Regions from separate parts of the Pectobacterium artocarpous genome, predicted to be linked through region 2. Evidence: predicted binding sites of a transcription regulator. Region 2 holds the regulator's gene; each other region holds the start of a gene.
What was found. Region 2 encodes CRP, which controls carbon source genes, mostly activating them, when cyclic AMP is high. Its sites were predicted from a motif close to ATGTGANNNNNNTCACAT; they were not measured.
Positions count from the first base shown of each region.

Region 1: focA (formate transporter FocA) is a predicted target of CRP. The motif match lies at 5,566-5,583, and genes of this name have one in related genera.
Region 3: fadL (long-chain fatty acid transporter FadL) is a predicted target of CRP. The motif match lies at 2,507-2,524, and genes of this name have one in related genera.
Region 4: ACKQAD_RS02500 (GntP family permease) is a predicted target of CRP. The motif match lies at 1,310-1,327, and genes of this name have one in related genera.

Region 1 is NZ_JBJXVK010000008.1:43,411-51,046, forward strand. It holds gene ACKQAD_RS07035 (hydantoinase/oxoprolinase N-terminal domain-containing protein) at 1-1,210, shown strand, start outside; gene pflA (pyruvate formate lyase 1-activating protein) at 1,299-2,039, opposite strand; gene pflB (formate C-acetyltransferase) at 2,306-4,588, opposite strand; gene focA (formate transporter FocA) at 4,646-5,506, opposite strand; gene ycaO (30S ribosomal protein S12 methylthiotransferase accessory factor YcaO) at 5,957-7,636, opposite strand, start outside.
Region 2 is NZ_JBJXVK010000003.1:211,124-218,759, reverse strand. It holds gene ACKQAD_RS03075 (ABC transporter ATP-binding protein) at 1-877, shown strand, start outside; gene ACKQAD_RS03070 (LysE family translocator) at 939-1,541, opposite strand; gene ACKQAD_RS03065 (hydrolase) at 1,648-2,679, shown strand; gene ACKQAD_RS03060 (YheU family protein) at 2,676-2,912, shown strand; gene ACKQAD_RS03055 (phosphoribulokinase) at 3,038-3,907, shown strand; gene ACKQAD_RS03050 (OsmC family protein) at 3,948-4,355, opposite strand; gene crp (cAMP-activated global transcriptional regulator CRP) at 4,728-5,360, shown strand; gene argD (bifunctional acetylornithine/succinyldiaminopimelate transaminase) at 5,516-6,742, opposite strand; gene ACKQAD_RS03035 (aminodeoxychorismate synthase component II) at 6,862-7,437, opposite strand.
Region 3 is NZ_JBJXVK010000004.1:111,457-119,092, forward strand. It holds gene fadJ (fatty acid oxidation complex subunit alpha FadJ) at 1-529, opposite strand, end outside; gene fadI (acetyl-CoA C-acyltransferase FadI) at 526-1,839, opposite strand; gene ACKQAD_RS03685 (YfcZ/YiiS family protein) at 2,095-2,391, opposite strand; gene fadL (long-chain fatty acid transporter FadL) at 2,773-4,074, shown strand; gene mqo (malate dehydrogenase (quinone)) at 4,225-5,808, opposite strand; gene mlaA (phospholipid-binding lipoprotein MlaA) at 6,170-6,931, opposite strand; gene ACKQAD_RS03705 (formate/nitrite transporter family protein) at 7,344-7,636, shown strand, end outside.
Region 4 is NZ_JBJXVK010000003.1:78,161-85,796, reverse strand. It holds gene ACKQAD_RS02500 (GntP family permease) at 1-1,264, opposite strand, end outside; gene ACKQAD_RS02495 (gluconokinase) at 1,423-1,935, shown strand; gene gntR (gluconate operon transcriptional repressor GntR) at 1,944-2,939, opposite strand; gene ACKQAD_RS02485 (pirin family protein) at 3,103-3,798, opposite strand; gene glpC (anaerobic glycerol-3-phosphate dehydrogenase subunit GlpC) at 4,164-5,375, opposite strand; gene glpB (glycerol-3-phosphate dehydrogenase subunit GlpB) at 5,372-6,634, opposite strand; gene glpA (anaerobic glycerol-3-phosphate dehydrogenase subunit A) at 6,624-7,636, opposite strand, start outside.

The DNA of each region.
Region 1 (7,636 bases), on a different contig from region 2:
TCATGGTGGCTATGAATTTGATGGCCGCGAGATTTATCCCGTACTGCGGGATGAAGTCCTGGCGGTTTGTGACAAGATGCGCGGTCATGTGGATAGTATGGCGATTTGTGGCGTATTTTCTCCCGTCAATAACGAGCAGGAGTTGCAGGTTGCCCAATGGGTAAATGCAGCATTACCTGGAGTTTCTCTGTCGTTATCCCACCGGGTTGGTAGCACGGGACTACTGGAAAGGGAGAACGCAACCATCCTGAATGCGTCGTTACAAAGCACCGCTAACCGCTTTGTTAACGGCTTTACGCAAGCGCTAATCCGACATGGTATTAAGGCTATACCGTTCTTTGGGCAAAACGATGGCACATTGATGTCCGAAAGTATGGTGAAGCAATATCCCATTCTGACGATGGCCTGCGGACCAACAAACTCGATTCGTGGGGCGTGTCACCTGTCGGGATTGGATAATGCGCTGATTATTGATGTCGGCGGCACAACGACAGATATTGGTGTGTTGGTGAATGGTTTCCCACGAGAATCGGCCATCGCCGTTGAGGTGGGCGATGTACGGACGAATTTCAGAATGCCGGATATTATCTCTATCGGCATTGGTGGTGGAACCTGCGTGCGACAGTCTCAGGATGGAAAACTCACCCTTGGACCTGACAGCGTCGGCTATCGCCTTCTTGAACAGGGCGTCAGCTTTGGTGGGGAGACGCTAACGCTCAGTGATATCATGCTGCAACTCCATCGCGAGCGATGGACATCCGATCTTTCTCGCCCGTTACCTGAGCTGGATAACGTATTTTGCCAGCAGGCTTATCGTCAGATGATTGATAAAGTGGAAAGTGCTATCGATCGGATCAAATCGTCGAGTGCGGCTATTCCCGCCGTGCTGGTTGGTGGCGGCAGTATTTTGCTGCCTGATGTTTTATCTGGTATCAGTCAGGTCATGCGTCCGCAGAATTTTGATGCGGCAAATGCGGTTGGTGTGGCGTTAGGGAAGGTTGGCGCACAGATTGAGCGCGTGGTTAAAATGCCGGATAACGATCGTGAAAAGATAAAAAGCGAACTGCAACAGCAAACCGTTTGTCTGGCTGAAGAGACGGGAGCGATGCCGGGCAGCGTTGAAATCATCGACTATCAGGAAATTCCTTTGGCTTATTTGCCAGGGAATGCGGTACAGGTGAAAATCAAGGCAGCAGGGAATCTGGCTTAGCACAGCACTTGACGACGTAAGGATATCTCTTCGCTACCATGAAAATAGCGCACCATAAGCGCGCTATTTTTTCAAAAAATGTCAGAGGTTAGTACATGACCTTGTGACCGTAGCTTTCAAGGATTGATTTAATACGATCCATGGTATCGGCCTTCGGCGGTTTAACACCGTCCAATTTGTACTCTTCACCCATGGCGATCCACTTGTGTTTGCCAAGTTCATGATAGGGAAGAAGCTCAATCTTCTCGATGTTCGTCATATCTTTGGTAAATTCGCCCAGCTTGTGTGCAGATGCATCGTCATCAGACCAGCCGGGGACGACCACATAACGTATCCAGGTACGCTGGTTACGCTTTGCCAGATAGCGAGCGAAATCCAGAGTACGATGGTTCGATACGCCAACTAAATTCTGGTGTATGTCGTCATTCATTTGTTTTAGATCGAGCATCACTAAATCGCTGACGTCCAATAGTTCGTCAATAACGGGGTCATAACGGCGCACAAATCCATTGGTATCCAGACAGGTGCTAATGCCCTCCGCCTTGCAGGCGCGGAACCAGTCGCGTACAAACTCGGCTTGAAGAATGGCCTCGCCGCCGGATGCGGTTACGCCGCCGCCGGACGCATTCATAAAGTGGCGGTAGGTCACAACTTCTTTCATAAGTTCTTCCACCGTCACTTCCTTGCCGCCGTGTGTGTCCCAGGTATCTCGGTTATGGCAATACAGGCAGCGCATCAGACAGCCCTGGAAAAAGATGATGAAACGGATACCTGGGCCATCGACGGTGCCACAGGATTCAAAGGAGTGGATGCGACCGATTACTGACATTGCGAGGTTTTCTCCAAAGTTGACCGAACAATAGCGGTCTTTATGAGCGCAGTCATGAGAAAGCAGGTATCACTGACAGGGCGGCTGACAGAAGAACACCGTGTGACAGATGCTGCGTCGAATCTGTTTTGCTAGCCATCCACAGGGTGAGGGCAATATAGCGGGCTGGCAAAACAGGCTAACAGTCTGGACGACAAGCGAGGGTGAGAAAAAGGCCCCACTGACGTGGAGCCTTTATTTTACGCCTTTTCAGACAGTCATGGAAATTACATTGACTGAGTGAACGTACGGGTGATGACGTCTTGTTGTTGTTCTTTCGTCAGTGAGTTGAAACGCACTGCGTAGCCAGATACACGGATAGTCAACTGTGGATATTTCTCCGGGTTTTCCATCGCATCAAGCAGCATTTCACGGTTCATGACGTTGACGTTCAAGTGCTGGCCGCCTTCGATGCTAGCTTCGTGATGGAAATAACCATCCATCAGGCCGGCAAGGTTAGCTTTACGCACATTGTCATCTTTACCTAACGCGTTAGGGACGATGGAGAAGGTATAAGAAATACCATCTTTCGCGTAAGCAAACGGCAGTTTGGCAACAGAAGTCAGAGAGGCAACAGCACCTTTCTGGTCACGACCGTGCATTGGGTTTGCACCTGGTCCAAATGGAGCACCTGCGCGGCGACCGTCTGGTGTGTTACCCGTTTTCTTACCATATACCACGTTAGAGGTGATGGTCAGAACAGACTGAGTCGGGGTTGCGCCACGATAGGTATTCAGTTTCTGAATTTTCTTCATGAAACGTTCTACCAGATCACAAGCCAGTTCATCTACACGAGCGTCGTTGTTACCGAATTGCGGATATTCGCCTTCGATATCAAAGTCGATAGCCAGGCCGTCTTCATCACGAACCGGTTTCACTTTGGCATATTTGATGGCAGACAGGGAGTCAGCAGCAACAGACAGACCCGCGATACCACACGCCATAGTACGGAACACGTCACGGTCATGCAGTGCCATCAGCGATGCTTCGTAGCTGTATTTGTCATGCATGTAGTGAATGATGTTCAACGCGGTGACATACTGCTTAGCCAACCAGTCCATGAAGTGATCCATACGATCCATCACTTCGTCGAAGTTCAGTACGTCGCCTTTGATCGGTTCTGATTTCGGGCCAACCTGCATTTTCAGTTTTTCATCCACGCCGCCGTTGATAGCGTATAACATGGTTTTTGCCAGGTTTGCACGGGCGCCGAAGAACTGCATTTGCTTACCAACGATCATTGGGCTGACGCAACAAGCAATCGCGTAGTCATCGTTGTTGAAGTCAGGACGCATCAGATCGTCATTCTCGTATTGCAGAGAAGAGGTATCGATGGAGACTTTAGCCGCATAGTTTTTGAAATTCTGTGGCAGTTTTTCAGACCACAGGATGGTCATGTTTGGCTCTGGAGACGGCCCCATGGTGTACAGGGTGTTCAGGAAACGGAAGCTGGTTTTACTTACCAGCGTACGACCATCCAGACCCATACCAGCCAGAGACTCGGTCGCCCAGATCGGGTCACCAGAGAACAGTTCATCGTACTCAGGGGTACGCAGGAAACGCACCATACGCAGTTTCATGACCAGATGGTCAATCATTTCCTGGGCTTCTTCTTCGGTGATTTTGCCTGCTTTTAGATCGCGCTCAATGTAGATATCCAGGAAGGTTGAAACACGTCCAAAGGACATGGCCGCACCATTCTGTGATTTCACCGCAGCCAGGTAGCCGAAGTAAGTCCACTGAACCGCTTCCTGAGCGGTTGTTGCCGGGCCAGAAATATCGCAGCCATATTTAGCAGCCATTTCTTTAATTTGGCTCAGCGCGTGGTGTTGATCGGCAATTTCTTCACGTAGACGGATTGTTGCTTCCAGATCTTCGCCGTTTTCCAGTTTGGTTTGCAGAGAAGTGAACTGAGCAAACTTATCTTTCATCAGGAAGTCGATACCGTACAGCGCAACGCGACGGTAGTCACCGATGATACGGCCACGACCATAGGCATCTGGCAGGCCTGTCAGAACGCCAGATTTACGGCAACGCAGGATATCTGGGGTGTAAACATCGAACACGCCCTGATTGTGCGTTTTGCGGTATTCAGTGAAGATTTTTTTCAGTTGAGGATCCAGTTCACGACCGTAAACTTTGCATGAACCTTCAACCATTTTAATGCCGCCGAAAGGAATCAGAGCACGTTTCAATGGTGCGTCAGTCTGAAGACCAACGATTTTTTCCAGAGCTTTGTTGATGTATCCCGCGTCGTGAGACGTGATAGTTGCAGCAACATTGGTATCAAAATCAACAGGAGCGTGAGTGCGGTTTTCCTGTTTGATGCCTTCCATGACGCTGTCCCACAGCGCAGAAGTCGCTTTGGTTGCGCCAGCCAGGAAAGACTCATCACCTTCATACGGTGTGTAGTTTTTCTGGATAAAGTCACGAACGTTGACGTTATCCTGCCATTCACCTTTGCTAAAGCCTTGCCATGCATCGGCCAATTTTTCATTCAGCTCGGTCATTTTACACCTACCTTTGATATGGATTTCTTAAAACCCGACGTTGCGGCCGATTGCACCTCAGTGGTGCTTGTCTCCACCGCGCAAATAAATTACCCAATATGTTAAACCGACCAGAACACCACCGCCGATGATGTTCCCCAGCGTGACGGGAATCAGGTTATCGGTAATGAAGTGGCTAACGGTTAAATGTTCAAATTGAGAGGGCACCATTCCGATAGTGTTCCAGAATTCTGGGGCCGCAAAATTTTTGATAACGATGCCCATAGGAATCATGAACATGTTAGCGATACTGTGCTCAAAGCCACTGGCAACAAACATGGCGACAGGCAGGATCATGGCAAACATTTTGTCGGTAAGTGTACGGCCTGAGTAGCTCATCCACACGGCGAGACAAACCATTAGATTAGCCAGAATCCCCAGACACAGCGCTTCAACAAATGTGTGTTCAAGTTTGTGTTCAGCCGTTTGCAGGACGTTGAGACCCCACGCACCGTTTGCGACCATGTGCTCTCCCGAGAACCAGATAAGCCCAACGAAGAAGAGGGCACCAATCAGGTTGCCGACATAGACATTTGCCCAATTATAGGCTAGTTGCTTCCAGGTAATACGTCCACTGGCCTTGGCAATCACGATGAGAACGGTTGAGGTGAATAAGTCCGCACCGCAGACGACAACCAACATGAGACCAAGGGAGAAACAGATACCACCGATCAGTTTCGCGATACCGAAAGGAATCGTTGAGGTTCCTGTGGTGGCGGTAATATAAAAGACGAAGGCGATCGAAATAAATACACCCGCGGTTATCGCCAAATAAAACGTCGTACAAGGTTGTTTGGTAGCTTTATAAACTCCTGCGTCTTCAGCAACTTTTGCCATTGCGGCCGGGAGTAATAGAGTAAAGGGGTTGTCAGCTTTCACACTAACTCTCTCTTAAAAATTATTAGCATTGAGATACTAACAAAGCAGTATACGGTAAAATTTGATGTGGATCATATTGCAAGAAATTAACAGAGTGATGCAGGGGGTTAAAAGCGATGATTTAACACTTAATTTATTGAAATTTATAATAAAAAAATATTTTAAATTTTGCAAAAAGAGTTGAATGAGATGCGTTAAACCTAGCAATTTTGCGTTAATAAAAATCATGTTTTGTAGAATTTCAGTACCACCTTGTCTACGTAATTTAATTAAAAATTCACCATTCAATAACAATATTCTGATTATGCATTACGAATAATAAATATTGCTCTGTAGATAATAAAATAGCCCTTTAAGATAAAGGGCTATTCGGGATAACCAGAGGCAGATTGCTATTTGCCATAGCGCGTATTCATCAAGATAAGCCGCGCGGACTGCCTCCGTCAGACATTATTTTGCTTGCCAGTAACGACGTTTGGCCTGCTGCAGTTTTTCATAGGCCGCCAGCAGTGACTGGTGAGCAGGTAACGTGGTAAAGGTATCATCCACGGCAAACAAGCCGTAGAAGCAAGCTTCGCCAGCCACGGCGGCACTGGCGGCATCAACCGTTTCACTGCCGTACATTTTGGTAAAGGCGTCGTAATATTCTGCTGGGTCGCGCTCAGGCTCCTGCGCCAGTAACAGCAGGGTCTGAAGGCAACGGTAATAATTGCTGCGCTGCGCCGTAAAGACGGAGTCGTTGAAGTCCTGCGTCCACTCTGTCCAGCTTAGCGCTTGATCCAGATCGCCGCCGGCCAGTGCCAACATCGCTTTCAATTCGCCAACGCGCAGAGTAAACCAGCCATTATCTTTACCGGTAGCAATGCCGAGCAGTTCGCGTACGCGGGTGAAGTCATCCAACCCTTCGTCATCCAACTGTTGTAACAGAGCCAGATAGTCTTCTTTCTCCCATTTGCTGTCAGGCAGCGTCAGTAGCGTGTCACGCAGGTGAGCACCCATGCTGTTATTGGCCAATAACAGATCGTCAGCAGGGTAGATGTCTGACATTCCCGGCACGATGATGCGGCAGGCATAAACAGACAGATGCTCATAGTCGGCAATGTAAACTTCTTTATCTTCCTGTTTGAAGATCGCCATTAGCGTAGCGAATTCTTCTTCCGTCGACCCTTTAAAGCTCCAGTCGGCAAATTCATAATCCGCGTCTTTCTTGAACATATCCCAGGAGATCAGACCGCTGGAATCGATAAAATGGGTTTCCAGGTTGGCGTGCTCGGCCACTTCTTCATCATCAAACGTTGGTGGGGTGAAGACATCCAGATCTTTCAGACCGCGACCTTGCAGCAGTTCGGTGACGGTACGCTCCAGTGCTACACCGAAATCAGGGTGTGCGCCGAAGGAGGCAAAGCAGGTGCCGTTAGCAGGGTTAAACAAGACTACGCAGATAACCGGGTATTTTCCGCCCAGTGAGGCATCGTAAGAGAAAATCGGGAAGCCTTCTTTTTCCAGCGTCGCAATTGCTTCGACCACGCCAGGGTAGCGGTTTAGCACCGCTTGCGGGATTTCCGGCAGGCTGATGGACTCGGCAATGATGCGGTTTTTGATGCTGCGTTCGAACACTTCAGACAGTCCCTGAACGCGGGCTTCGTTGGCGGTGTTCCCAGCGGACATCCCGTTAGAAACATACAAGTTACCGATGATATTCATCGGAATATAAACGGTTTGCTGATCGGACTGGCGAGTAAACGGCAGCGCGCAAATACCTCTGTCAGCATTGCCAGATTGCAGATCGATGAGATCGCTGGCGCTCAGTTCCTGTTCGGGATCGTAAAATTTGTGCAGGCGGGCATCCAGAATACCTTCCGGCAGCGTGTCATCTGCCGGGATCGGGAACCATTTTTCATTCGGGTAATGAACGAAATCACCGTTGGCGATGGTTTTACCGAGATAGAAATCAGCGAAGAAATAGTTGGTGGACAGACGTTCGAAATACTCGCCTAACGCAGAAGCCAGTGCCGCCTTCTTACTGGCGCCTTTGCCGTTAGTAAAGCAGAGCGGGCAATCGCGGTCTCGAATATGGACAGACCAGACGTTTGGCACCGGGTTCAGCCATGACGCTTCTTCGATGTTAAA
Region 2 (7,636 bases):
TAACGGCGCGGGTAAATCCACGCTGATCAAACTGCTTGCTGGCACGCTTGCCCCTTTGAAAGGGGAAATCGGGCTGGCAAAAGGCGTGAAGCTCGGCTACTTCGCCCAGCATCAATTAGAGTTTTTACGTGCGGACGAGTCGCCCTTGCAGCATCTGGTGCGTCTGGCTGAACGGGAAACGGAACAACAACTGCGTGACTACCTCGGCGGATTCGGTTTTCAGGGTGATAAGGTTACGGAGATTACCGAGCGCTTCTCCGGTGGCGAAAAAGCCCGTCTGGTGCTGGCGCTTATCGTCTGGCAGCGTCCGAATCTCCTACTGCTCGATGAACCGACTAACCACCTCGATCTGGATATGCGTCAGGCATTGACCGAGGCGTTAATCGATTTTGAAGGCGCGTTGGTTGTCGTTTCGCACGATCGCCACCTGATCCGTTCGACCACGGACGATCTCTATCTGGTACACGATCAGAAAGTAGAACCATTCGACGGTGATTTGGAAGATTATCAACAGTGGCTGGTCGGCCTACAACGTCAGGAAAATGCGGCGGCTGAAACGCCAAAAGAGAATGCCGCCAACAGCGCGCAGGGCAGAAAAGATCAGAAACGCCGTGAAGCCGAGTTGAGAACGCAAACTCAGCCGCTGCGAAAACAGATCGCTAAGTTTGAACAGCAGATGGAAAAGCTGGGAGAGACGCTGGCGGCGCTTGAAACCCGACTGGCGGACAGCGCAATCTACGACATCAGCCGCAAAGCGGAACTCACCGACTGCCTGCAACAACAAACCAAAGTCAAAATCGAGCTGGAAGAAACGGAGCTATCCTGGCTGGACGCGCAGGAACAGCTAGAGCAGATGATGCAGAGCGATTCGCTTTAAGATTTGTGTCCTGAAAGACATAGCGAGCGGAAAGCCGCTCGCTATACTCGTGAATGAAGCATTAATGCCAAATCAGCAGCACGCAGGCGGCAGTCAGCAGCCCCATTGACACATTAAAGATAATCCACGCTTTCTTACTGCGCAGCAGTCGGCCAATCATCGTGCCAAACCCAAGCCAGATGACACCGGACACTAGATTGACCAGCACAATCCCGATGCTTATCGCGATAACGGAATGGTTATAGCCTTCCCCCGCAAGACTAAAGCTGGCAACGGCGCCCAGCGCCATGAGCCACGCTTTCGGGTTCAGGAATTGTAGTAACCACCCTTGATAAAGCCGAATCGGCTTCGGTGGGGCTACGGACGTTTCCAGCCGTTCGTAAGCCGCCGTGGCGATTTTCCACGCCAGCCAGAGTAAATAGGCGCTGCCGAGCACTTTCAGGATAACGTGCAGCGCGGGATAAATCAGAATCAACCCGCCGACGCCGAATGCCACCAGCAGCAAAATGCTTTGCATGCCCAGCATGATGCCAATCATCAGCCACAGCGAGCGTACAAAGCCAAAATTCGCGCCCGAAGTAGTCAACAGCATATTATTCGGGCCCGGCGTGATGGCCGCGACCCACAAAAATCCTAACATCGACAGAAATAAACTCAGTTCCATTATTTATGGGCGCTCCTGACCCAAATATCGTACCCACTGGCAGCATTGAAGCTAACAGTGTGATATTGATCGTACAAGAGCCGACAATAAGATTTCCATATCCTTTATGTATGACCATTTTCATCCGCTGAGCGGTGCCCATAACCCGCATCTGCAAACGCTACTCCCGCGTCTGATTCGCCGTCGCGTACAGTTTTCACCCGTCTGGCAATCGCTCGAATTACCCGACGGCGATTTCGTCGATCTGGCGTGGAGTGAAACGCCCGAGCAGGCGCGGCACAAACCGCGCATCGTGCTGTTTCACGGGTTGGAAGGCAACTTTCATAGCCCCTATGCCCACGGCCTGCTGCATGCCTGTAAACAGCATGGCTGGCTCGCCGTCATCATGCATTTTCGCGGATGCAGCGGTAAGCCCAACAGGATGAAGCGTATTTATCACTCCGCTGAAACCAGCGATGCCAGCTATTTTCTGCACTGGATGCAAGAGACACTGGGCGTGGTGCCTACCGCTGCCATCGGCGTGTCTCTCGGCGGCAACATGCTGGCTTACCTGCTCGCCCAGCAAGGCGAAGCTTGCTCCCTATCCGCTGCCGTCATTGTTTCTGCACCATTAATGCTCGAACCCTGTAGCCGTCGGATGGAACAAGGCTTCTCCCGCGTCTACCAGCACTACCTGCTGCGACTGCTGAAGCAAAACGCCGGCCGCAAGCTGGCAGCCTACCCGGATACGCTGCCAATTCAGTTGCCGCAGTTGAAGCGAATTCGCCAGTTGCGAGAGTTTGATGACGTTATTACATCACGTATCCACGGCTTCCGCGATGCCGCCGATTACTATCGACGCTGTAGCGCCCTGCCGCTGCTGCCTCAGATACGTAAACCGCTGCTCATCATCCATGCGAAGGACGATCCTTTCATGACGTCAGAGGTGATTCCCGACCAGTCGCAGTTACCGTCAAATATTGAATATCAGCTAACAGAACACGGCGGGCATGTCGGCTTCGTCTGTGGAACGTTGCTGAAACCGGAAATGTGGCTGGAACAGCGCATTCCCAACTGGCTTAGCCCGTTTTTGGACCACGCCACCGATTCTTCAGGAACCTTTCACTCAGGAACTTTTTATTCAGGAGGAATCGCGTGATTATTCCCTGGCAACAGCTCGATCCAGAAACGCTGGATAACATCATCGAATCTTTCGTCCTGCGGGAAGGTACCGATTATGGCGAACAGGAGCGCTCATTGGCGCAGAAAGTGGAAGATATCCGCCTCCAGCTCAAATCTGGCCAGGTCGTTTTGGTGTGGTCCGAACTACATGAAACCCTCAATATTATGCCGCGCAGCCAGCTCAATGCAGGAGGCCATGCCCCTTATTGAGTATGCCGAAAGGCGTGAAAGAATGCGCCAAACATGCTAACAATGATAAAAACTTACGTCATTTTTGAGGATGCGCGCAGGCTCTCAGCCGATGCGTGTATCGCGATCACGGAGTTACGCGCCTTATGTCACATCAGCATCCGATTATTGCGGTTACCGGCTCTAGCGGGGCAGGAACAACGACAACCAGTCTGGCTTTCCGTAAGATTTTCCAGCAACTTAATCTGCGCGCCGCCCAGTTGGAAGGGGACAGTTTTCACCGCTATACCCGCCCGGAAATGGATATGGCCATTCGCAAAGCACGTGATTTAGGCCGCCATATCAGCTATTTCGGCCCGGAAGCGAATGACTTCAGCCTGCTGGAACAGTCGTTTATCGAATATGGTCTGCACGGTCGTGGCCAAACGCGTAAATATCTTCATACCTACGATGAAGCCATTCCGTACAATCAAGTTCCCGGAACCTTCACGCCGTGGGAGCGGATGCCGGAACCCACCGATATCCTGTTTTATGAAGGGCTACACGGTGGCGTGGTTACCGAACAAAACGACGTAGCACAGCATGTCGATTTGCTCGTCGGCGTGGTGCCGATCGTCAATCTGGAATGGATCCAAAAGCTGATACGCGACGTCAATGAGCGCGGTCACTCGCGTGAAGCGGTAATGGATTCCGTCGTGCGATCCATGGAAGACTACATCACCTATATTACGCCGCAGTTCTCTCGCACACACATCAACTTCCAGCGCGTGCCCACCGTGGACACCTCCAATCCGTTCGCCGCCAAGTCGATTCCGTCGCTGGACGAGAGCTTTGTCGTTATTCATTTTCAGGGCCTGGATAATATTGATTACCCCTATCTGCTCGCCATGTTGCAGGGATCATTTATCTCCCACATCAATACGTTGGTCGTTCCCGGCGGGAAAATGGGGCTAGCGATGGAACTCATCATGGCACCGCTGGTGCAGCGGTTAATGGAAGGGAAAACCATCGAATAAGCGAAACTGGGCGCGGCAATGTCGTGCCCAGAGAAAGAGATTAAGCCAGCACCCGAATTTCGTGACTATGCGTCACCTCAACGGCCTTGCCCAGCATCAGTGCCACAGAGCAGTATTTTTCCGCCGACAGGGCTACAGCGCGTTCAACGATTTTGTCGGTCAGCCCTTTTCCCGTCACGATAAAATGCAGATTGATATGGGTAAATAAACGCGGCGCTTCAGACCGGCGCGCTGACGTCAGTTTCACCTCACAATCCGCTACATCGTTGCGGCCTTTTTGCAGAATCGAAACCACATCAATCGCGCTGCATCCCCCCACAGACATCAACACCATTTCCATCGGGCTGGGCGCTTTATCGCCGGAATTGCCGTCCATCAACACCTGATGTCCTGACGCGGATTCGCCCAAAAACGTTAAGCCTTCAACCCATTTTACCCGTGCCTGCATGGTGCCTCTCCACTAAAAATTTTTTGAAAATTTATACCGTTACTGTACAAAAATCAGCGTTAATCAGAGCTTTGTCATGCTGAAGCGAGACAACACAAGACACATCCTTAAAGCTGTGTTAAAACGAAAATAGAATAGACCTTTTCTGGACAAACCCAGAAACGAAGAAGATGATGACGTAGCCAGATATACCCAGCCACGTTTACGGTGCGGCAAGGCAGCACCGGAAAATCAAGGGTCAGTGGTTCCAGTATATTCCCTGACGTCATTCTGCCTAGACTGAATTTTGTTTTTTTAGCAGTTAAACACGCCGTACAGGGAACTCTGACCCCTGTAATTTGCGCAGTGAATTACAACAGAGGATGATAGCGAATGGTTCTCGGCAAACCGCAAACAGACCCAACTCTCGAATGGTTCCTTTCCCATTGTCATATCCACAAGTATCCATCGAAGAGCACGCTTATTCACCAAGGTGAAAAAGCAGAAACGCTTTACTACATCGTGAAAGGCTCTGTCGCAGTGCTAATCAAAGATGAAGAAGGCAAGGAAATGATTCTTTCCTACCTCAATCAGGGCGATTTTATTGGTGAGCTCGGCCTGTTTGAAGAAGGTCAGGAACGCAGCGCTTGGGTGCGGGCAAAAACCGCCTGTGAAGTGGCTGAAATTTCCTATAAAAAATTCCGCCAGCTAATCCAGGTTAACCCAGATATCCTCATGCGTCTGTCTGCACAAATGGCAAGCAGACTCCAGGTTACCTCAGAGAAAGTCGGCAACCTCGCCTTCCTTGATGTAACTGGCCGTATTGCCCAAACCCTACTCAACCTGGCTAAACAACCTGATGCCATGACGCATCCAGATGGTATGCAAATAAAAATTACCCGTCAGGAAATTGGGCAAATCGTTGGCTGCTCGCGTGAAACCGTGGGCCGCATTCTGAAAATGTTAGAAGACCAGAACCTGATCTCTGCGCACGGTAAGACAATTGTCGTTTACGGCACTCGCTAAATCCCTGTTGCTCTACCCTACCAACAAAAAAGCGTGAAGCCTCGGCCTCACGCTTTTTTATGGTGTGCCATCCCTGCTCCCCCTTACAGACCGTCGCAAGCGGCGTGGAAAAACGTTCCCTACGTTTTTTATCGCTGCTCTTTTAAGAACATCACTCAGTTTGCTGCGTTAACAACCTGTGCGACGGCTTTGGCGAACTTCTCCATCCCCTGCACAATGTCGTCTTCATCAATGATCAAAGACGGCACAAAGCGGATGACGTTCGGACCCGCCATCAACACCATCAGGCCCTGAGCCGTTGCAGCAGCCAGAAACTCGCCCGCACGGCCATGCCACTGCGATTTCAGTTCTGCCCCCAACAGCAGCCCCATACCGCGCACCTGTTCAAATACACCGTACTGTTGGTTGATTTTTTCCAGCTCACTGACAAAGCGAGCGTGCCGATCCGCCACGCCTGACAGCACTTCTGGCGTATTGATGATATCCAGCGCAGCTTCCGCCACCGCACAGGCCAGCGGGTTACCGCCATAGGTGGTTCCATGTACCCCGACCGTCATCACAGAGGCAATTTCTTCCGTCGTCAGCATCGCACTAATCGGGAAGCCGCCACCCAGCGCTTTAGCGGTGGTGAGAATATCCGGCGTAATGCCGTAGTGCATGTAGCTGAATAGTTTGCCAGTGCGCCCCATTCCGCTCTGCACTTCATCAAACACCAGCAGCGCCTTATGCTGATCGCACAGATCGCGAACACCTTGTAAAAATTCAGGTGTCGCAGGCGTAATACCGCCCTCACCCTGAATCGGCTCCAGCACGACGGCACTGGTGTGATCGTCCATCACCGCTTTGACCGCAGCCAGATCGTTGAAAGGAACATGGACAATATCCGCAGGCTTAGGCCCGAAACCATCGGCATATTTAGGCTGTCCGCCAACTGAAACGGTAAACAGCGTGCGGCCATGGAACGCATTATAGAAAGCGATGATCTTGGTTTTATAAGGACTATGGCGTTTAACCGCATAGTGGCGCGCCAGTTTGAAAGCGGCTTCGTTAGCCTCAGCACCAGAATTAACAAAGAACACGCGGTCGGCAAAAGTGGCATCAATCAATTTGCTGGCGAGGCGTAGCGCAGGTTCGTTGGTGAAAATATTGCTGGTGTGCCACAGCTTTTCACCCTGTTGCTGCAATGCGTTCACCAGCGCAGGATGACAGTGACCCAGTGCCGTAACCGCAATGCCGCCGGAGAAATCGATATACTCACGGCCATCTTGATCCCAGACGCGGCTCCCTTTACCTTTCACTGGTACAAACTTCGCGGGTGCATAAACCGGCAAAATCACTTTATCGTGAGTATCCCGTGTCACTGCTTTCTGCTCTGCTGCCATTTGCTGCCTCACTCTGCTGTCCATTATGTCGAAATGAAAATATAGTCAATAAATATGCATAAAAAATCAATTACAGGCAATATTAAATCGGCTACTGTAGAGAATAACTTTCTATCTCGCTAAATTTTAAGGAAATTATCCAAAAGTTGATGCCCTTGCTGGCTGAGAATGCTTTCTGGATGAAACTGCACACCTTCCAGCGGAAGCGAGCGATGGCGGATTCCCATAATCTCGTCATGCTTACCTTCATGTTCGCTCCAGGCCGTGACCTCAAAGCAATCGGGTAGCGAGGAAGCATCAATGATGAGTGAATGATAACGGGTAACCGTCAAAGGCTGAGCCAGTCCCGTGAAAATCCCCGTATCATTGTGCGCAATCGCAGAAGTTTTCCCGTGCATAACCTGTCTTGCACGCACCACATGCGCGCCGAACGCCTGCCCCATCGCCTGATGGCCAAGGCACACGCCCAGAATCGGTAATTTATCGGCAAAGTGACGGATAGCAGCCAATGAAATGCCCGCCTCATCCGGCGTACAAGGGCCCGGTGAAATGACCAATCGCTCAGGCGCAAGCTGTTCAATCTCACGCAGTGTGAGTTCATCATTACGCTTCACCAAGACCTGTGCGCCAAGCTCACAAAAGTATTGGTAAAGGTTGTAGGTAAAGGAGTCGTAGTTATCGATGATTAGCAGCATATTTTACTTAACTTATTGATAAATAATAAACATATCATTTAATCTTTCTTTCCATACCCGCACAAATACCCGCAATTTTTTTCGATACATGCTTATGGGATAAAGCGGTTAAAGCCATTGTACCTGTCTCCGGCATGAAAGGGATGACAAGAAATTGACGTTCACAAAACGCTAAGGATATCGATGCCCCTACGGCAGG
Region 3 (7,636 bases), on a different contig from region 2:
GATCCAGCGCGCTATCCAGGCCAATCAGCCGTGGCAAGCGCTGCGTTCCGCCCGAACCAGGAAGGAGCCCAAGCTGCACTTCTGGTAGCCCCAGCACCGTCTTTTCATCCAGCGAGCAAACGCGATAGTCGCAGGCTAATGCCAGCTCCAGCCCACCGCCCAGACAGGCACCGTGAATCGCAGCCACCACGGGGAACGGCAGCGCAGCAATCTGATCGAACGTTTCCTGCCCTTGCTTCGCCAAATTTTCTGCCTGTTCAGCACTGCTGCATTGATTCAACATGGTGATATCCGCACCAGCGATAAACGAGTCAGGTTTGGTGGAAATCAGAATCAGCCCCCTGAGCGTCGCATGCTGTCGCGCCTGCTCGAAGACAGAGAGAATCTGCTGCGCAAATTCGCTTTTTAGCGTGTTCACCTTCTCACCGGGCACATCAATGCCGATCACGCCAATGTTGTCTGGCCGAATAGTGAGGGAAAAGGCAGAGGGGCTTTCCGTTACGGTAGGGAAAGGCTGTTGATCGTTCATGGCGTCACCTCCAGTACCATTGCCGCGCCCAGCCCACCCGCCGCGCAGGCCGTGGTTAATCCCAGCCCGCCGCCGCGACGGCGCAATTCATTCAGTGTTTGGGTAATCATCCTCGCTCCGGTAGCGGCAAAGGGATGACCATAGGCAATAGAGCCCCCTAGCACGTTGAATTTGGCGCGGTCTACTTCACCCAGCGCGGCACTTCTACCCAGTTGATTCCAGGCGAACTCATCGCTGGCAAAGAGTTTGAGGTTGGCCAGCGTCTGGGCGGCAAAAGCCTCATGCATATCAATGAGCGTCAAATCGGCCAGCGCCACGCCAGCCCTTGCCAACGCAAGCGGAGAGGCATAAGCCGGCCCCAGCAACATGTCACGCTGCACGCCGATGGCGCTGAATGCATAGCTGCGCAGGTAGCCTAACGGCGTGAGCCCCAGACTTTTAGCTTTGGACTCACTCATCATTAAAACGACCGCCGCGCCATCCGTCAGCGGAGTACTGTTAGCCGCCGTAACCGAACCATGCCGACGATCGAACGTCGGGCGTAAACGGGAATACTGATCCAGTGCGGAATCATGGCGCACATTGTTATCTTCACTTAGCGCCTTCTCATAAGGAGGGACGTAAGCCGTCATCACTTCATCGCGCAGCACGCCAGATTCCCAGGCCTGAGCCGCCAATTTGTGCGAACGGTGCGCCAGTTCATCCTGATCTTCACGCGTGATGCCGTAGGTTTTTGCCATCTGTTCCGCAGTATCGCCCATGCGTAACCCGGTGGAATACTCCGCCACGGCGGGCGCAACTGGCAGCAGGTCTTTCGGGCGCAGACCGCTTAACTGTTTCAACTTCTGCCCCAGCGTCCTGGCTTTGTTCATATCCACCAGCCTTCTGGCCAGCGCTTTGCTGACACCAATGGGCAGCACGGAAGAGGAATCCGCGCCACCGGCAATACCGACTTCCACTGTACCCGCCATAATACTTTCTGCCACGTTGGCAACCGCTTGAAAACTGGTGGCGCAGGCGCGCGACACACTGTAGGCATCGGTATGTACGCTCATTCCCGTACCGAGCACGATCTCTCTGGCGATATTCGGCGCTTCGGGCATTTGGACCACCTGCCCGAACACCAATAACTCGATCAACTCAGGATCGATACCGGTGCGAACCAGTAATTCACTGGTGACGAGCTTCCCTAATTCGAGGGCGGGTACGCCGTGATAGGCCGTTGCCTGCCGGGCAAAGGGGGTGCGTAGTCCGCTCACGAACGCAATGCGATCGCCACGGCGGGTTATCAGAGGTAATACCTCACTCATAAACGCTCCTGTTAACCGAAAATACTCCCGTTAACCAAAAATAAAGTACGCGTACAACAGGTCAGACCTGATTTCATTGTTAACCATATGGTTACATTACGCAAAGGTACGCAACACAAAAGTGTGAAGAGCATGCGAGTAGCAGCCAACAAAGATCGAGAAAGAGTAAAAACAGAAAGAATAGAGGTGGGGTTATACGTGAGGGGGAAGCCATGACAGGCAGAAGCCACAAGAGGGCTCCTGCCAGGACAAAAATTAACGCAGACCGAGCTGGAAAATCAACGTTTCAGCCTGGCAGCTGAACGTAAAATCGATGTCCAGCTTAATGCCGCCATCCACATCTTCCAGCGTGCTAACGATGTCGCAAGGTTCAGACTCTACCGACCGCGCTTTTTCCGTCAGGGCAGCCAGCGCCGCTTCCGCATCAGAACGATCGCCGAAAACTTTGCTGTAAGACGCCGTGCAATCGGTGTTATCCATAATGGTGCCGACATCGACACAGCAGCAGGCTGCGGTTTCTTCAGCACTGCATTTGTTGATTACGTTCGTCATGTTTTTTTCCTCTTAAAACGCGGGAGATATGATCAAGTTCAAATATTTTTATCTTCCTTATATTTTACTCCCTCATCCCAAAGCAGTGCCAGCACTTCATGCCAGCCAGTAATTTTAGTGATATCAATCACATTAAGGTGTTATCCGGCAGTAAAAATCGAGTAATATCCCTTCACACAAATTAACCAAAACGTTAAGCAGATCTAAATTCCGCATCATTTTGGAAATATTACCAATACATTAATGCAACATTATTGTGTTCCCAACTTATACTTTGGCAACTGGTCTGATTTGTCAGGCTGGGTGCGCCCCCTACAATGCGCGTCCCTTGTTACCCCGTGTAACAACGTTAAATAACAAGCATATAAAGAGGTTTTGGTCATGAGCCAGAAAAACCTGTTCAAACAATCCACAATTGCTGTTGCGGTGGCCCTGTTTTCAGCAAACGTGTCCGCGGCTGGTTTCCAGCTAAATGAATATTCCTCATCCGGTCTGGGACGCGCGTTTTCTGGTGAAGGTGCTGTAGCCGACAATGCAGCCTCCGGCAGCCGCAACCCGGCGACCATGACTATGTTTGATCGCCCGTCGTTCTCCGGTGGCGTCACTTATATCAACCCGGATATCGATGTTCAGGGCAAAAACTCCCTGACGGGACAAGATACCAGCGCCAAAAATATCGCGCCGCACGCCTGGGTGCCCAATCTGCACTTTATTATGCCGCTCAATGAGCAGTGGGCAATTGGCGCATCTTCGACCACCAACTACGGTCTGGCGACGGAGTTCAATGATAACTACGCCGCAGGCTCTATCGGCGGACAAACCGATTTGGTGACGTCGAATCTGAACCTCAGCGCGGCCTACCGCCTGAACCAGCATTTCAGCTTTGGTCTGGGTGTTAACGCAGTTTATGCCGATGCCAAGATTGTGCGCCGGGCTGGCGAACTGGCTAATATTCCTGTCGCTGCCGGTGGAGTGCAAGGTGTTGTCTCTGGCCCGTCTTCAGAACTGGCTCGTCTGGAAGGTAAAGAGTGGGGCTACGGCTGGAACGCCGGTATTTTGTATGAAGTAGATGAAAACAATCGCTTCGGCCTGACTTATCGTTCCAAAGTCGATATCGATTTCGATGGCGATTACAGCAACAATCTCCCAACCGCTGCTGGCGGCACTGGCGGAGCAAAAATTCCTGGCAAGCTAACACTCAACCTGCCAGAAATGTGGGAAGCCTCGGCTTACCACCGTGTCGCACCGAAATGGGCGGTACACTACAGCCTGACCTACACCAGTTGGAGCCACTTCCAGGAGTTGAAAGCGACAGGAAACGGTGGTAACACATTGTTCCATAAAGACGAAAGTTTCCGTGATGCCTACCGTATCGCACTCGGCACCACTTACTATCATGACGATAATTGGACGTTCCGTGGCGGTGTCGCGTTTGATGACAGCCCAGTACCGGCCGACAAGCGTTCTATCTCCATCCCGGATCAGGATCGCTTCTGGTTAAGTGCGGGGACAACCTATGCATTTAATAAAGACGCGTCTGTTGATGTCGGCGTGTCCTACATGCACGGCAAACAAGTTGATATCAGCGAACCTATCTCTGATGTCGCTGGTTCACCACGCTATAACTTTACCTCCAAAGGGAAAGCCTGGCTGTACGGCGTGAACTTCAACTATGCGTTCTAAATAAGAACAGACGTTCTTATTTCTCTACCGCATAGAACGTGATAAAGCAGGTAAGGCAACTTACCTGTTTTTTTATTGCCTGTATTTAACGCGATAAAGGCACAAAAAAGGCCGCTTCGCGGCCTTATTACTCTTTTCGGCTAATACCGATTACTCAGGTTTAACCTCAATATAGTCCAGACCCAGCGTGCTGCTGGTGTAGCTGCGGATTTTATTGGTCATTTCAATATTACCATCCAGCTTCTGGCCATAAGATGGAATGATCTCTTTCAGTTTGCCCTGCCATTCTGGCGTCGCCACTTTATCTTTAAACACTTTTTCCAGCAAGCTCAGCATAATCGGCGCGGCGGTAGAAGCACCTGGCGAGGCGCCCAGCAGTGCGGCAATCGAACCATCCTGAGAAGTGACGATTTCCGTACCCAGCTTCAACACGCCGCCTTTCTGATCATCTTTCTTGATAACCTGAACGCGCTGGCCGGCAATCGCCAGTCTCCAGTCTTCTTTCTTCGCGTTAGGAAAGTATTCCTGCAACGAGGCAAAACGATCGTCGTCATCCATCATGACCTGACCGATCAGGTACTTCACCAGATCGAAGTTATCCAGACCCACGTGCGTCATTGGCATAATGTTGGAGAAGGTCACGGAACCGACCAGATCCCACAGCGAACCGTTTTTCAGGAATTTGCTGGAGAAGGTAGCAAATGGCCCGAACAACAGTACCGGCTTACCATCAAAAATACGCGTATCCAGATGAGGAACGGACATCGGCGGCGCGCCTACAGAAGCCTTACCGTACACTTTTGCCATGTGGCGCTTCACAATCTCCGGGTTTTCTGTCACCAGGAATTCGCCACCCACTGGGAAGCCACCGTACAGATCGGCCTCAGGAATACCGGATTTCTGCAGTAGCGGCAGCGCTGCCCCACCCGCACCGATGAAGACGAACTTCGCCTTAATCACGCTCTCTTTCTCACCGTGCTTCAGATCGGCGTAAGTCACACTCCAGGTGTTGTCCGCATTACGTTTAATATCACGCACTTCTGAATTCAGGTGCAGCGCGAAGTTAGACTTGGTTTTCATCGAGCCAACCAGTTGACGTGTGATTTCACCATAGTTCACGTCAGTACCAATAGGCATGCGAGTCGCCGCAATCTTCTGAGCCGGATCACGACCTTCCATCACCAGCGGCGCCCATTCTTTGATCGTGTTGGGATCGTCAGAGAATTCCATGCCACGGTACAGCGTACTGTGCTGCATTGCATCATAGCGGTGCTTCAGGAAAGCCGTGTTCTCATCGCCCCAGACAAAAGCGATGTGCGGCACGCTATTGATGAAAGAGTGCGGATTATTCAGCACACCGTTTTTCACCTGATAGGACCAGAACTGGCGTGAGACTTCAAAGGCTTCGGTAATTTCCAGCGCTTTGCTGATATTGATTGGGCCATCGGGATTATCCGGCGTGTAGTTGAGTTCCATGAAGGCCGAGTGACCCGTACCGGCGTTATTCCAGCCGTTGGAGCTTTCTTCCGCCACGTTATCCATACGCTCAACCATATCGATAGACCAATCCGGCTGCAGTTCCTGTAAATACACGCCTAACGTAGAGCTCATAATGCCCCCGCCGATCAGTACCACATCCGTTGTCTTCTCTGTCGTTTTAACATCTTCAGCCATCGCCAGTGGGGCGCTAACCACCACGCTCATGCAGAAGAACATAGCCAGTAGTTTTTTCATGCTTATATCTCTATTTTTATAAGTGCAGGTAAAGAGAATTCCAGGCATTCATTAACACACGACCGTACCATCATCAGTAAAAGCATCATTTTTATGACCTTTTTATTAATCACCTTGCTAACAAAAAGATCAGCGTGCTGACACATTTCAGCCGTGATGGACGTGAGTAGCGGTTAACAACGTTGCATTATTGTTATCTAACGAAAGGAAATAAATTTTAGTAAGTAAATAAACGGACAACAAAGTAATAACTTTTGAGAAACAAACCACAGAATCAGTAGGGTAACAATAAGTTTAGCAGTGTTTTATAAAAGTCACAGGCACCCGAAGGTGCCTGTGGGAGGGGCAATACGGTTCAACACTATTCCGCTGAATCGATCTCATCGAGCGAGTCTTCAATCACCGCCGCATTCGGGTTCTTCTGCGGGGTAATTTGCCCATCACTGGCAAGGAAATCATGCCGCTGGAAGTAGGCTTCACGCATCATCAGGTAAGGATCGGAAGAGTTACGCAGCAGACCGTCGGAATCTAACAATTGCGCTCGCGTTTCTATCCCTTCGATAGCCCATTTGCCTGCAGACATCCAGAACGTCAGGTAGCTCAGCATCGGATACAGCGTATCCACTACGCCACCGCCATCTTCGCGGGGTGTCATGCTACCGTAGCCGGGCACCATCACATAAGGCCCGTAACCCACACCATAATTACCCAATGTGCTCCCAAAACGGCGAGACTCTTCTTTTGCCAGTTTCGGATTCGCCATTGACGCGACGTCAATCAGCCCCCCCATACCGAGTATGGTATTCAGGAAGAACCGGTTAAAGTGAATCATCGCTTTATATGGTTTACCTTCAACGAAGTAGTTCACCATCGTTGCAGGCTCTTCCAGGTTGCTGAAGAAATTCCCCAGTCCATTACGTGCGGGCTTCGGTACATAATCGCGCCAGGCAACAGCCACAGGACGCAACAGATAAGGATCCAGAACGTCATAGTTAAAGCTGAACATGGTACGGTTAAAGCCTTCAAACGGATCGGAACGACCTTCTTGATCGCGATCCCCGGAACTGGCGCAGCCGATCAGTAACACGCTGGCAAACACCACCCCACTCAGGCGGTAATTCATATCTGTTCTCCCTGATTTATAGTGTGCTATACCCGCGGCCGAAAATGGGTATTCCCAGTATCAGCCCCAGCCGATGAGGCTGAGCGACAAGGACGGGATATCGACCAACAGTGTAACATTTTATAGCTCCACCGCTACGTTGGCTTACGTATTACTGCATTTTCAGAGAGTTGCCATTTTTCTTATCGGGCAACTCGCAGCATCGGTGCGACACGCACTCCAGCGTAGACGACAGCACGGTATTTCATGGCTCCCCTCACAGGATAGCACTGCCAGCCTAAATCAGTGAGCCACACCGCCCTCCCATAATGTAAAAACTGACTACGCTTATCATCAGGGTTATCGGTGCTCGCTCCTCAACGTCAGTACCGTTAGCCACACGTTAACTGGCCCACTCGTCGAGAGAATCGCTATGAATCCACCTTCAGAATCCAGACAAACCCGGCAAGAGAAAGACGTTGCGGTAGAGAGTAAGGAAAGCACGCAAGGAAAAGCGATCGATGTAGATGAAAATCATTTGCCTTCCCCTGCCGCCGCGATCCATGAGGAGATTCGTCAGGAAGGGCAAAAGGAACTGGAACGCGATGCAATGGCGTTATTGTGGTCGGCGATTGCAGCAGGGCTCTCCATGGGAACCTCATTCATGGCAGTCGGCATGCTCCACAATCCTCTGGTTGGCGTTCCCGGCGGCTTTCTGCTGGAGTG
Region 4 (7,636 bases), 130 kb from region 2:
CAACTAGCCAGAAACCTGAATCGTTCACATGCGACAGCACCGTTGCGCCGCCAGCAATCGCCACCACAATAAAGCAAAGATCGAACTGGCTAAGGCCGGGGGTCGCTGCCACCGCAGGTGCCATCAGCGCCGCCGTCGTCGTCAGCGCCACCGTCGCGGAACCCTGAGCCACGCGCAGTGCAGCAGACACCACAAACGCCGCCACAATCACCGGCATTCCAGTATCCGCCAGCGCACCAGACAGCGCGTCACCAATACCGCTAGAACGTAAAACGCCACCGAACATCCCGCCCGCACCGGTTACCAGAATAATCGAACATACCGGCCCCAGTGCACCTTCACAGATCTTCTCAAGGTGTCTACGGCTATGCTGGCCGCTAAACATAATCATGGCGAACAAGACCGTGATCAGCAGCGCAATCGGCGTTTTCCCCAGCATACGCAGGAACTGCACCAAACCGCTATCGCCGCTGATAACGCCCATTACCGTCAGCGTATTCAGCCCGGTATCGAGGAAAATCAGGATCAGCGGCAGCAACAGCACCCACATCACCACGCTGAACGGAGGCGGCGTATGCTGTTCATCTGCCTTTACTTCGGTCAGGAACGTTGACGGCAGCGGCAAATGGAATTTTTTACCTGCCCACAGGCCGAACAGATAACCGCCAAAATACCAGGTAGGGTAAGCAATCACGGCACCCACCAGCACCAGCAGGCCAATGTTGGCACCCAGCAGCTCACTGGCAGCAACCGGACCGGGATGCGGTGGCAGCAAGGCATGCATAACGGCAAACGCGCCCGCGGCAGGGAAGGCATAAGTCAGCGTTGAGCCGCCAAAACGTTTCGCCACGCTGAAAATAATCGGCAGCATCACGATCAGCCCGGCGTCGAAGAAGATTGGGAAGCCGAATAGCAGAGAAGCAAGACCCAGAGCGAAAGGCGCACGTTTCTCACCAAATTTATTGATAAGCGTATCCGCTAGCACATTTGCGCCACCAGTCACTTCCAGTAGGCGACCAATCATTGCCCCCAGACCAACCAGCAAAGCAACGGATGCCAACGTGCTGCCGAAACCGCTGAGCAGCGTGGGAACGAGTTTCTCAAAAGGGGTTTTCGTCGCCAGTGCAGTGATCAGGCTCACCAACGTCAACGCCAAAAATGCGTGGACGCGGAAGCGCATAATCAGTACCAGTAACAGCGCGACCGAACCGGCGGCGATGGTCAATAACACACTGGCGCTATAGGCGGAGGTGATTTCTGTCATCGTTAATAATCTCTTTAGGGCACTCGATCTGGGTTGACTGATTGTTTGTGAGGTGTATCACATCATCATTTGATACCGGTAACATGATACGGGTAACATGTTAAAGTATGGAACCATTAAGTATCATTTAATTTACAGTTTGAGATAGAGATCAAATTATGTCAGGTCGAAGCATTATTCTGATGGGCGTATCAGGCAGTGGAAAATCCTCAGTTGGCGCTGAACTTGGCCGCGCCATTCAGGCAAAATTTATTGACGGCGACGATCTGCATCCGCGCGCGAATATCCAAAAAATGGCCAGCGGCACGCCGTTGAACGATGACGATCGCGCACCGTGGCTGGAGCGGCTTAGCGATGTCGCCTATAGCCTGGCACACAAAAACGAGACCGGCATCATCGTCTGTTCCGCGCTGAAAAAGCGTTACCGCGACCGCCTGCGCGAAGGGAACGAAAAGATGGTATTTCTCTATTTGAAAGGCAGCTTTGAGCTGGTGCTGGAACGTCACAAAGCCAGAGCAGGCCACTTCATGCCAACAGACCTGCTGAAAAGCCAATTCGATGCACTGGAGGAACCGGGCAGCGATGAGCCGGACGTCCTCAAGATCGATATTGACGGCACACGAGAAGAAGTCGTGCAACGCTGCGTTGACGCACTGCGCGCGGCAGGCTAACGCCGCAGTTAAAGGCTTCCACCGTCCAATATGGTAAAGCCGACATCGATCATATCCTGCGAAACTGGCTCACCCCGCAGACGAGCCAGCAAACGCTCGGTGCCGATGCGCCCCATATGCTCACGCGGCGTCAATACGCTAGCCAACTTCGGCACCATCGCCTGACCAATGTCGTGTCCGTGGAAACCCGCTACGCCGATATCTTCCGGCACGCGTAACCCCTGTCGTTGGCATTCAAACATCGCGCCGACGGCTAAATCGTCATTGGTACAAAACACGCTATCGACCTGCGGGTATTCCGCCTGCGTCTGCCGCAGCAACTCGCCACCGAGCGAATAGGAGGACGCCCTCTCGCTCATCACGCAATAGCTTTTGAGCCCACTTTCTCGCATCGCCTGTTCGTAGCCCTGACAGCGCATAATCGTACGTTCATCCTGCCGTGCCCCGAGATAGACGATATGGCGATGCCCCAACGTAATCATACGCAGCGTCATCTGGTAGGCGGCTTGAACGTTATCAAACCCGACGGCCATATCCAGACAGGGAGAGACAGAATCCATCAGTTCCACCACCGGAATACCGGCGACGTTCAGCATCTGGCGCGTTCGTGGCGTGTGGGTACGCTCAGCCAGAATCAGCCCGTCAATGTGATACGACAGCAGCGAAGTCAGACGCTGTTCTTCTCTGTCAGGATGATAGCCATAGTGCGCCAGCATGGTTTGGTAGCCATGCGCTTCCGCCGTGCGTTCAATACCGCGCAAGACCTCGGCGAAAACCTGATTGGTTAATGATGGCAGCAGCACGCCAATCGCCCGGCTGGTGGAACTGGCGAGCATATTCGGTGCGAGATTGGGAATATAGCCCAGCTCATCCAACGCAATCGCGATCTTTTCCTGCAACGCAGTTGACACCTGCGCAGGATTACGCAAATAGCGGCTTACCGTCATTTTGGTAATACCAACGCGGTCAGCAACATCCTGGAGAACGGGTCTTTTTTTCTTCATCGTCGACTAAAATGCCTGAAAAACAGTAATCTAAGTCTAACAAAAAAAGCATCAATAAAGTAAAGGCTGAGGGCAAAATCTGAAGGATAGCATGCGGCTTTTAAGAAAATAAAAAGCCCGCGTCCTTTCCTACGCGGGCTTCTCTGTAATGGCGTAGTGATTGTTATACTGGCGGCAAATCAAACAGCAGGATTTCGCTGTCCTCGCTGGCGTGTACGGAGATCATCGCTTCGTCCCAGATCGCGAACGCATCGCTGGTTTCCGCTTTCTGGCCGTTAATTTCTACCGTACCGCGCACGACCTGCACCCAGACGCGGCGTTCAGCCTGAATCTGATATACCGATTGCTCCTGCGCTTTCAGCGCCCAGCGCCATAGCCTCATGTCCTGAAAAACCTTCAGCGAGCCTTCACGCGCGTCCGGGGATAGCACCAGTTGACGCCCTTGCAGCCCATCAAATCGCTTCTGCTCGTAGCGCGGTGTCAGCCCGATTTTTTCCGGGATGATCCAGATTTGGTACAGGTGTAGCTGTTCGTCTTTGCTGGCATTGTATTCCGAGTGGCGAATGCCCGTGCCCGCACTCATAATCTGGAACTCGCCCGCTGGCACCTGCTCTTTATTTCCCATGCTGTCCTGATGCTCAACCGCACCGGACAATACATAGGTCAGAATTTCCATATCTTTGTGCGGGTGAGTGCCAAAGCCCTGACCGCCTTCGATAACGTCTTCATTGATAACGCGCAGAGCCGAAAATCCCATGAAATCAGGATCGTAATAATCGGCAAATGAGAACGTGTGCCAACTGTCGAGCCAGCCGTGATTCGCATGTCCGCGATCTTGCGCTTGACGTAAATAGATCATGTTCTTTCCTCCCACGTTTCTGATAAGGAAAGTGTAACGGGAAGGGGTAAATAAGATAGCGCAAAAAACTCACCGCGCTGTTCGAAAAATCAGAACGGGATACGGGACAAGAAAGATAGGCAAAAAAAAAGCCAGCACCCGAGCTGGCTAAATAATACTGGAAGCAATGTGAGCAATGTCGTGCCTTCACAGAGAAGCCGAATCGTCATGAAAACCATCGGTAGTTAACACAGGTACATGACATCGTTCCCCGGAACGCACAGCAATAATAATCATTATCATTCGCACTTGTAAAGTTATTTTTGCGATAGATTCTTATTCTCAACAAGAGTGGGGAAATAACCCGTTTTGCTCCCTGCCACCGTTTATTTTGGCTGCGCTAATGACCTCGCCAGCAGCGTGATCGGGTGTTCACACCGTTTGCTGGTCGACATCTCAATTTGCCACTTACAGGTTTCGCAGTCCGTCACCACGATATCGACGCCGCTTTCTTCAATCTGCTGGAACAGCGGTGCACCAATGCCTTGCGACGTGGCGTAATTCTCTTTCTTGAAGCCATAGGTGCCCGCAATACCGCAGCACTGGGAGTCCAGCATCACCAGTTCAAGGCTGGGAATACGTTGCAGCAGCGCCAGGGTATACGCTGTCCACCCCATCCTCTCCAGATGGCAGGGTGTGTGGTACGCCACCCGCAGCGGTAAGTGACGCAGCGGCAACGTTCGACCTTCCTCTTCCAGTAGGCGATAGAGCTGCCGCGTCACCAGTTCAACGCCATCACGCACGTGGCTGTTGTCCACCCCCAGCAGATGAGGGTACTCGTCTCGCAGCGTGAACGTACAGCTGGATGACGTCGCCACCACCGGCAGGGATTTCTGATTAATCGCCTCATCCAGCGACGTGATATTCGCGCGCGCCTGCTTTCTAGCCTTGTCGTGAAAACCATTGGCGATCAGAGGTACGCCGCAGCACTTCTCTTTATTCAGCAACTGAACGCCAATACCCATCGCGTTAAAAACCTGCACCAGATCTTTACCCAGTTGTGGATGGTTGTAGTTCACATAGCAGCCGTGGAAATAAGCCACCTGCTCATCATAGGCCTGCTGCTTCGCGGCCTGCTGACGATACCAACGCCGGAAGGTGCCGAACGAATATTTCGGCAACTGGCGACGGTGGTCGATTTTCAACGCGTTATCCAGCAATTGGCGTACCGGTTTCAGGCTGGTAGCGGTATTGACCAACGGCGCAAACGGCGTGGCAATCGACCCCATGAGGTCGGTATGGCTCAGAATTGCATCACGCAATGTCGGCTTGTGGCTGCTGTGCGTCGCTTTCGCGCGCTGAATGATGTCGCCAATTTTGACATCCGACGGGCACGCGACTTCACAGCGTTTGCAGTTGGTGCAATATTTCAACGCGTCATCGTATAGCGCCGGATCCTTGCGCCGCAGACGTTCACCGTCCGGTCCCGCCTGTTTCGGACCGGGATAAAGCGGATTCACGCGTGAAACCGGGCAATACGTGGTACAGACCGTACATTTGATGCAATCTTCAAAACTGTTATCGCTAATCAGGCTCATGGGTTGCCCTCCTTCAAAATCTGTTCGGCAACATGAAGTGCACTGAGCAAAGAAACGCCCGCCCCACATCCCTGCGCAATCGGATCGAAGCCTTCAAGCACTGCGCCAATAGCGTACAGATTATTGACCGTTTTTCCCCCGATACGCGGATGGAGATGCTCATCGACGATCGCACCAAACTGCATATAGGGCTGCGGCGCAAACACATCCTGCTGGCTCCAGCCCTCACGCTGGTTAGCGAACCGCACATCCAGCCCAAAGACCGGTTCGGTTACCCGATCAAACTGCGTTACCAACCCGTTGCTAAAGAAACTGCCGCTCGCCAATACCGCGTGCTTCGCCCGCAGCGGAATATCACGGTGATGGTGGCTATGAACGGCGATCTCCTGCGGCAACAGCGATGCCCGCACCGCACGATCGCCCGGCATCACCATGCCACCCAGTTGGCGAAAGCGCTGCGACAGAGCTTGATGCAAACGCAACCCGAGCACTGACGGCGGTAATGTTGGCAGTAGCAACACCGGTTTACCGAGTGCATCAGCGAGTTCACCCACAATCCCAGGGCTGTCCAATCCCAGACAGGCGGGCATGATGATGGCATCGTTACCGTTGGCCAGAAGCGACAGTTCTTCCAGCAGCGCCGAGCGATTTTCTGGTCGATCCAGCAGCCGGGCGATATTTACCGCGCGGAATTCACTGGGGTTTTGGCGTAACCGATCCAGTACGGGCAGCTTGAGTTCATCACTGCGTGCCGCAATCCCCTGCGCCTGAAGCGTGCCGGCAACAATACGTGACTGAAAATCCAGAAAGCCTTCGATACCGGCAATGAGCGGATTATCGCCAAAACCAGAATCCGGCAGACCACGCGTGACACTCTCGATCGGGCTCAGCCAGCATGGGCGGAATTTACCTAACGGCGTCATGCGCCAGTGGTTCTGCTGATACGTGCCCAACAGGGAGATAGCGCTGCGCTCCAGCAATGCTTCAACCTGTGGTAACAACGCCGCGAGCGCCTTCGCGCCCATGCGGGAATAAGGATGATGAGGAGCCTGACGCGCCAGCTCGTCTAGTGCTTCAAGCGGCTGGCTAACAAGCTGTCCATCGGGGAGATGAGAGAGTAAATCCAGCGCACCGGAAGAAAAATGCAGCGCATTCTGTCCGGCGCTAATAATCGCGCAGCGTTTCCCCTGTTCCGCTAAGCGAATGCCGCAGGTCAACCCCGCCAGCCCTCCGCCGATAACCACAACGTCATAGCGCATGGCGATCCTCCTGACTGTCGCTGGCCGTCAGGCCGCACAAGCCCTGATAAATCCAGCTGGTAAACTCGCTTTCACGCAGGGCATTGCCCCAGGCAATCGGGCGAATGCCTTTCCAGCGTTCGTTCAAAAACTGGCTGAGTTGCGTGAGCGACTGCTCCGGCCTCACAGTACCCAGACGGCACAACAGACCTGCCGCACGACAGGCGCACAGTTCCCCCTGACAGGTGCCCATGCCAACACGGGTACGCCGACGCAGGTCAATCAGGTTATTCACCTGCAATGATTCCACGGCGTAGCGCACTTCCCCCGCCGTCACGGCCTCACATTCGCACACCAGACTGCGGTCCAGACGCTCACCGGACAGCATTCGACCCGCGCGTTCACCGTGGCGATAAATCGCCGAACCGCGCAACGGTGCCGAGAGCGGTTTTGCTGGCGGATAAGCAGACAGCGCGTGGGGAACGGTTCTCACTTCATCCAGTGATTCCGATCCAGGCAGCGGCGTCTGTGCCGTCGAGCAGGCCACGTCATGGACCAGTTTTTTGCAGACAGCGTCCGTCACCCATTCCGCCATCAGGCGATAGGTCATCAGCTTGCCGCCAGTAATCGTGATAAACCCTTCCAGTCCGTCGCGGCTCGCGTGGTCAAGCAGCACAATGCCGCGGCTTACGCTACGGCCGCTGGGATCACTGTCGCTGGCAACCAGCGGACGGACGCCCGCATAGGCACGCAGAATGCGCGTGCTTGCCAGCGACGGTGCCAGCATGGAGCCTTCCCGCATCAGCGTTTCCACCTCGGCAGGCGTCACCAGCATATTGTCGATTTGGTCGTAGTCGATGTGGGTTGAGGTCGTGCCGATCAGCGAAATAGTGTCGCCCGGCACCAAAATGTCGGCATCCGCCGGTTTACGGCAGCGGTTGATCACCATGTTGTTGATGCGGTGCCCAAGAATCAATAACGCGCCTTTTGCCGGGAACATGCGCACGCGCAGGTCGGCATAGT